Regions from separate parts of the Brevibacillus halotolerans genome, predicted to be linked through region 1. Evidence: predicted binding sites of a transcription regulator. Region 1 holds the regulator's gene; the other holds the start of a gene.
What was found. The regulator CtsR, encoded in region 1, represses protease genes until heat stress. The targets are predictions, from matches to a motif close to ATGGTCAATAAAGGTCAAACA.
Positions count from the first base shown of each region.

Region 1 (3,793 bases):
AGAGGCTTCATGTCCTCCATAGACAACAGTTCGAAGGCGCCTTTCTTCTTCATAGAAGACGAATCGATTACTTCTTTTACTTTACGTACGACCTCTTCTGCTTGTGAGTCAGTAGCTAAGAGTGGAAAAGGATGCTGACGTAGGTTCCTAGCGATTCGCAACCGCGTACTAATAACAATATCAGAATCAGGACCCTCGCCTTTCATCCAATTACTCCATGGGTGCTGGGTAAAACGCTGTAGGGACATACTTGATGTTCACCTCCACCATTTATTCACTTGGATTGTTCAATCTTTTGTTCCAATGCACGAATACGGTCTCTAATTTCCGCTGCCTTTTCAAACTCCTCTGTAGCAATATGCTGTTGAAGAGCAGTTTTTAGTTGCTGTAAATCCTTTTTGATCTTTAATTGGCTACCTGTACGTTCAGGTACTTTCCCCATATGCTGGGTATTTCCATGAATTCTTCTAAAAAGCGGGTCAAGTTTAGCTCCAAAATGGTTATAACAATCACTGCAACCAAAACGACCACTCTTGCTAAATTGTGTATAGGTTAATCCGCAGGTTTCGCAACGCGTAAGCGGAGAAACTGTATTTTGGTTCATCTGTTGACTGCTGACACCTTTGTTCATTGGGTCAAAATTTAATAGACCAGCCAATAAATTATTTAGACCAAAATTACCAAAGCCTGAGAAATATTCGCCTTTTTCCTTGGCACATTGCTCGCAAATGTGAGTCTCAGACTTTTCACCATTTACGATTTTGGTAAGATGTAAGGTTGCGGGACGTTTGCCGCACTCTTCACAATTCATAATAAGAACCTCCTTACAAGTCAATCGGTACAACCAGACTTTTAGGGTTAATTCTATTTTTTGCAAAGGTGTAACTTCTATGTTATGAGAATCGATGTAATCATATGCTTTAAGATACTAGCTCTTAGCTGATCTCGTAAAGATGTATTAACCATCAGCACCTGTCTTGAGGTGGCTACCTTCATTAAGGTGGCTTCTCGTAAACTAATCCATCTTTCTTCCACCAATCGATCAATGATAGAGTAACCGTATGATTGAGTTATACTATCCCCAATCATTTCTTCCGTCAAAAGCTCCTGTAATGTATCCTTACACAAAATTTGTGCCTTTCGAATCCGGATAAAGCCTCCACCGCCACGTTTACTTTCAACAATATATCCTTTTTCAATAGAGAAACGAGTGTTAATGACGTAATTAATTTGGGACGGTACACATTGAAACTTTTCGGCAATATCACTCCGCTGAATTTCAATAGCTCCATTCGGACTCTCCTGAAGTATGCTCTTTAAATGCCGCTCAATGATGTCCGATATATTTCGCAAAGTGTCGCCTCCTTGCCTAAGAATATGAGTGAAACTAAGGGCGTTAAAATTGATTTTTTAGTTAGTTAATTTGACTTTGACTATCTTTGACTTTTATTATAATTACTTTTTTATTTACTTTCAACCCCTATTTCCCTTACTCCTTTATTTTGGTCAAAAAAGGTCTATTTCAACCTGCATCAATCAAAAAAACCACCTTCAAAAAGGTGGTTCACTTTTACCTGTTTATTTAGATTGATAAAATGGTACTTGTTGAAGTAATTCCGCATAGCCTTGAATGACTACATCTGCGTTTTTCAACTCACCAGAATCAGCAAATCCAAAATCACAGCCTATTGTCCATAAATGATTTTTTTTACCTGCCTCAACATCTGACTTACGATCTCCTACCATGACTGCCTGCTTAATATCGTATGTTTTTAGAAGAAGGGCTACTAGATCTACTTTTGACTCGGTTTGGAAACGCCCGGCTGAGTATAGATCAGTAAAAAGATGCGTGATGTTAAAGTGCTCACATATTGCTTCAACATAACCATCCATGGCATTAGATGCTACAAAAAGCGCAATTCCCTTCTCGTGCAGTGCTGTTAGTTGTTCTACCACTCCCGGATACAGGGAAACAACACCTTCATCCAATAATTTCTCTTCATGCTTAGCTAATAACTCCGTAGCCAGTTCTCTTGTCTTTTCATCTGCTTCCGGTAGCAGTACATCCCATATTTCATCTAGAACCATGCCCAGAGTATTAGTAATTGCATGATCATCAGGAAGTTCACCATCCCATAGCTGGCGATCTCGTAAATCTTGAAAGGTGCGTCTAAAACCTGGAATAGCCATAGACTCTGTCTGCAATAAAGTACCATCCATATCAAAAATAACGGCATGCTGTATGCTCACTCTACCACCTCAATATCGTGTTGTTACATGATTGTGACCGATTTTCATAGAACTCACTCATCTACTGCATATCTTGCTTAATAAATGCAGCAATGTCATAAGCGGCAAACGGACGTGCAATCATCTCTGCTTGTTGTCGCATTGCTTTAGACTTTTGTTCATCTAAAAGCACTTGCTCAATTGAGTATATCAAATCTCGACTCTCTGTAGCGTGGACAGCACAGCCATTGTTTAACAAAAAGTGACTATTTCGTTCCTCTTGACCTGGCAATGGATTAAATATAACCATCGGGACACGTTTGCTTAATACCTCAGCAGTTGTTAAACCACCTGATTTTGTTACAATCGCATCGGCTACTTCTAAATACTCATGAAAATTATCTACATATTGTAATGCCACTACATCATGAGAATACGAACGGTTTGTAACACTTCTATATAATTTTTCATTTAGACCTGTTAAGACGAAAATTTTTAAAGGAATATGTAAGGCATCGAGACCTTGCAATACTTTATCCATGGGGCCTAAACCTAATCCACCACCGGACAATATTAACACCTTTTGGTCTGGCTTAATTTCAAATTTAGCACGAAGCTCCTGTTTATGAACCTCTTCTCTAAATTTGCGCATAATCGGAATACCCATTGGTTTAAATTTTTGCCGATTTTCATGATAAAGATCAACTAAGTAAAAAAGCTGTTCACTAGCAATAAAATAGTGGTCAATATGATGATTTACCCAGGATGGATGGATTGTATAATCCGTTATAATTGTATAAATTGGTTCCGTCCATTGATTGCGTCCCTTTAATACAGAGAGCATACAGCTAGCAAATGGATGCGTAGCAATAAAAGCATCCGGTTCTACACTGTTAATTAATCGTTTTAAATTATTTGCTAGTAGCTTATTAACAAAAACGTTCATATCAAAAAGTCTGGTTTTCTCTGTATTATGATAAATTTTACCCCAAACACTTGGAGAGAGCTTTAATATATTCGTATAGCTTTCCAATAAGATTTTATGGAAGGTTGGACTTATATATTCAAGGGTATCAATTACCATAGAAGCATAACCAAGTTCGCTTAACTCTTCCTGAATCGCACGAGCAGCCTGGTTATGACCGTTGCCAATGGAGGCGGAAAAGATGAGTATCTTTTTCATTTCGACTCTCCTTTGCTGTCTATTCCAACATCAGTTCACTTGCCCCCAATTCTTTTTACATACCAGTATGCCTTACATGTTCTGTAAGGCTTCAATGGGTGTCCTATGATTGGGGTACGAAGATGAGGAAGGCCTAATTCATGTAGGAAAAGTATATTTAGCCGGATTTGATTCTTATCCTTAGCATATCATACCATTGGTTATAACCTAAGTCATATCTTCATGTGCATATATGTTCTAATGTTCTCTTATGTAATACGATTTAACACGGCAATAAGATACACTATGATTCTATCTAAATAATCTTTTCATAAAACGAAAAATCTCTCAACAATAATCTGTTGAGAGATTCTATTCATAATCTTCATTCTCTGAAAACTA
Region 1 is NZ_JAPTNK010000023.1:231-4,023, reverse strand. It holds gene mcsB (protein-arginine kinase McsB) at 1-248, opposite strand, end outside; gene mcsA (protein-arginine kinase activator protein McsA) at 275-811, opposite strand; gene O0550_RS21270 (CtsR family transcriptional regulator) at 889-1,353, opposite strand; gene O0550_RS21265 (HAD family hydrolase) at 1,579-2,250, opposite strand; gene O0550_RS21260 (MGDG synthase family glycosyltransferase) at 2,312-3,412, opposite strand.

Region 2 (3,793 bases), on a different contig from region 1:
ATGTCATTCGCCGCACACACGAAAAAAGAGTTAACAATGATTGAAGCTTCGACTTGCTGTAATCGAGCAGAACTTGCTGCACTGATTCGCATGAATGGAACCATTCAATTAGGAACAGGAAAATTTATATTGGATATCTCTACAGAGAATGCGGCGATTGCACGAAGAATTTATACGTTGGTTAAGCAAATTTTTCAGATTCATGCCGAATTATTAGTACGTAAAAAAATGCGTCTGAAAAAAAACAACGTGTATATTGTGCGAATACCACTTCGGGCTTATGAGATCCTAGAAGATTTACGGATTATGGATAAGAATTTAACGTTTTATCCTGGCATTTCACCTGATCTCGTGGCGAATGAATGTTGCGTGCGCGCATTTCTTCGAGGTGCATTCCTTGCAGGGGGTTCTGTAAACCATCCAGAGGCTTCTAGCTACCATTTAGAAATTTTTTCGGCGTACCAGGATTTTTGTGAAGCGTTGACTGTTTTAGCGAATCGCTATGAATTGAATGCCAAATGTATTGAACGCAAAAAAGGTTTTGTTATGTACATAAAGGAAGGCGAAAAAATAACCGACTTTTTAAGTGTAATTGGTGCACATCAGGCCTTGCTGTATTTTGAAGACGTGCGTATTGTGAAGGACATGCGGAATTCAGTTAATCGTTTGCATAACTGTGAGATTGCCAATATCAACAAGACGGTAAATGCCGCTACGAAACAAATGGAGAATATTCAACTGATCGAAAAAGAAATCGGTCTTGAGAATTTACCTATTCGCTTACGAGAGGTAGCAGAGCTTCGCTTACAAAACCCTGACATTAATTTGAAGGAATTAGGCGAGATGATTCCGAGTGGAGTCGTGAGTAAGTCTGGAATTAACCATCGCTTGCGTAAAATAAATGAGATTGCAGATAACCTGCGAGAAAAACTGAGTCTTTCTACGTAGGGACATGTTATAATAGAAATAAAGGAAAATTCCAAGCGGGGAGGTCCAAGATGGTACAGCAACGGGTTATGGTTAAACTTAAAACAGGGTTACAAGCCCGCCCAGCGGCATTCTTTGTTCAAGAAGCAAATCGATACCGTTCTGAAATTTACGTAGAAAAAGACAATAAAAAGGTGAATGCCAAAAGCATTATGGGAATTATGAGTTTGGCGATCAGCTCGGGAACAGAGATTACCATCTTGGCTAGTGGGGATGATGCCCAAATGGCGGTCGATACACTGGCTGGTCTCATTAATAAAGACGAATAAAATGTAAACGCTAAACCAGCAGATATTGCTGGTTTTTGCTTGTATGTCCTGCTGCTTATGGTGAAATCCTAATTAGGAATATCTGAGCCAGGAGGGAAGCGTATGTCCAATAAAGCTAAGGGATTGCCAGATTGCTGTCTAGAAGGTAGAGATAAGAACTTTATGGATATAGATCGTATGGTCAATGAAGGGCTGGGAGGCGGTACGGTGGCTGCATATAACGGCTTGATTGAAGAGACTACCGTTGATTCCATGGATGGAGAGTATACAACAAATAAAGAATTACGCGGCAACGAACTGTAATTTCTTTATTCCCTATTGATAAATGGTAACGAATATGTAAAAGAGGGCAACCTAGGGTCGCCCTCTTTATGTGTATCTTACCTTATTTTCTAGTGATAACCTCGTCGATCAAGCCGTATTCCTTTGCAGCTTGAGCGGACAGGAAGTTGTCGCGATCTGTATCTTTAGCAATCCGTTCGTATGGTTGACCCGTACGTTCAGCATAGATGCCGTTTAGATGTTCACGCATTTTAATGATACGTTTTGCGGCAATTTCAATGTCACTCGCTTGACCTTGAGCGCCACCTAGAGGTTGGTGAATCATGATTTCGCTATTAGGCAAAGCATAGCGCTTTCCTTTTGCTCCGGCACAAAGCAGGAACGATCCCATAGATGCAGCTAATCCAACACAGATCGTTGATACATCTGGTTTAATATATTGCATCGTGTCATAGATAGCCATACCGGCTGTAATTGATCCACCAGGGCTGTTTATGTAGATGCTGATGTCTTTGTCAGGATCTTCTGCCTGTAGGAATAAGAGCTGAGCTACAATACTATTAGCTACCTGATCATTAATAGGTGTTCCCAAAAAGATAATACGATCTTTTAATAAACGGGAATAGATATCGTAAGCGCGTTCTCCACGATTTGTTTGTTCAATTACAGTTGGAATTAGATTCATATTCATTCACGTTCCTCCTCCCTTTTCTTACAATAATCATACACAATTGGTCAATAAAGGTCAAACAAAATCAGAACTCTACTCCATTATTTAACCCAAAAAATGTATATTTTAAACCTTGTCTAAAAAATTACAGAGCGGTTCTTTTGTTACTGGCACGTACACAGCTTGTAATCGCGCCGAAGAAATATATATTGACCAACATTCCGAGTAAAAATCCTAATAAAGGGATTTGGATGATAAGTACTAATAGGAATACACCAATAAATTCAGCAAATAAAGGTGAGATTTTCCACTGAAAAAAACTTATTAACCTTTGTCCCAACCAAGTGCCAACATACACTTTCCCTAAAATAAGGAGCAGGGTGTAGGCGATTGCAATAATGAAACCTACAGGAATACCAACAACAGTAAGTAACATCACAATACTAAGCAATGGAGCCATGATAAAAATAAACAAGCCGACCCCAAATTGTTTAAAAGGATGGCGAGTGTGCAAGTGTTGGCTCACATTGTATAGAGAACCAGCAAAGAAATAACGGATAAGTAGCCAAAAAATCAATGTACTTAAGCATGAAGAGACAGACATCATTAACATAAAGGAGCCGTAGGAAGGTCTAGGTTCAATAATAGTATGCTTATGCTGTCCCTTGATATTAGCTCCAGCATCAATTTGAGCAGGCTCAAATGATGTATAAATAAGATCACCTTGAATTGTAGCTGTAGGCTTAAGATGAAGAGATTCTACTTGGAATAGGGATGTACCTTCCCCTAATAAACCTGAAATCGTGGCTTGAGTGTAGAACCCATTTGTCTCTTTCCCAACACGTCCTTCTATGTTCATTTCATTGACAAAACCTAAAATACTGCCGTTCACGTTCCCAGATTGATTGACACGAAGCTCATCAGCACCTGCCGATATGTTCTTCTGGACAGTACCTGAGACAGTGAGTGCTTGAGAATAGGAGCGTATGTTACCGCCTACTGTCCCTGATACGTTTGTAAGATAAGCAAATGAGATTACATCTCCTGTGACAGTCCCTTTTATATCGATCGTTTCTGCAAAAGCATATAAGTCCCCATCTATTGTTCCATCAATCACTACTTTACTGGCGTTTGTTATAACATCCCCGTGATGTATCTCATTAGACTTTACTTGATATAGCTCTCCATTATGGAGATTGATAGCATAAGCAGAACTAGCCAAGATAAAACAAAAAACAAGCAAGAAAGAGAGGTAGAATATTCTCTTACTCATTATCTAGTTCTCCAGTTATTCGCGTTCATTTTGCTGGACAGGCGAATAGAATATAATAGGATGGCTAGAACAAACAAAATAGAAGAGATAAAGCCAATGAGGTAAAAATTCTTAAACATCAGTAAAATCATTGTTGCTTTTTCTTTTAACCAGAACATAGAGCTCCAGATCGATTGCCACTGAAATAAAGAATTAATTGCACTATTCCAGTCATTTAGCCAGTTGATTCCAGCTAAGAGCATGACAAGAAAGAAACCAAGGGATGCTCCAAAAACAAAGCGTAGACGATGAACAAATAGGTGGTGACGGTTT
Region 2 is NZ_JAPTNK010000010.1:190,780-194,572, reverse strand. It holds gene whiA (DNA-binding protein WhiA) at 1-948, shown strand; gene O0550_RS14480 (HPr family phosphocarrier protein) at 999-1,256, shown strand; gene O0550_RS14475 (hypothetical protein) at 1,359-1,559, shown strand; gene clpP (ATP-dependent Clp endopeptidase proteolytic subunit ClpP) at 1,642-2,223, opposite strand; gene O0550_RS14465 (DUF8173 domain-containing protein) at 2,354-3,481, opposite strand; gene O0550_RS14460 (anti-sigma factor family protein) at 3,481-3,793, opposite strand, start outside.
Region 2: the regulator CtsR is predicted to act here: its motif matches at 2,270-2,290, upstream of clpP (ATP-dependent Clp endopeptidase proteolytic subunit ClpP).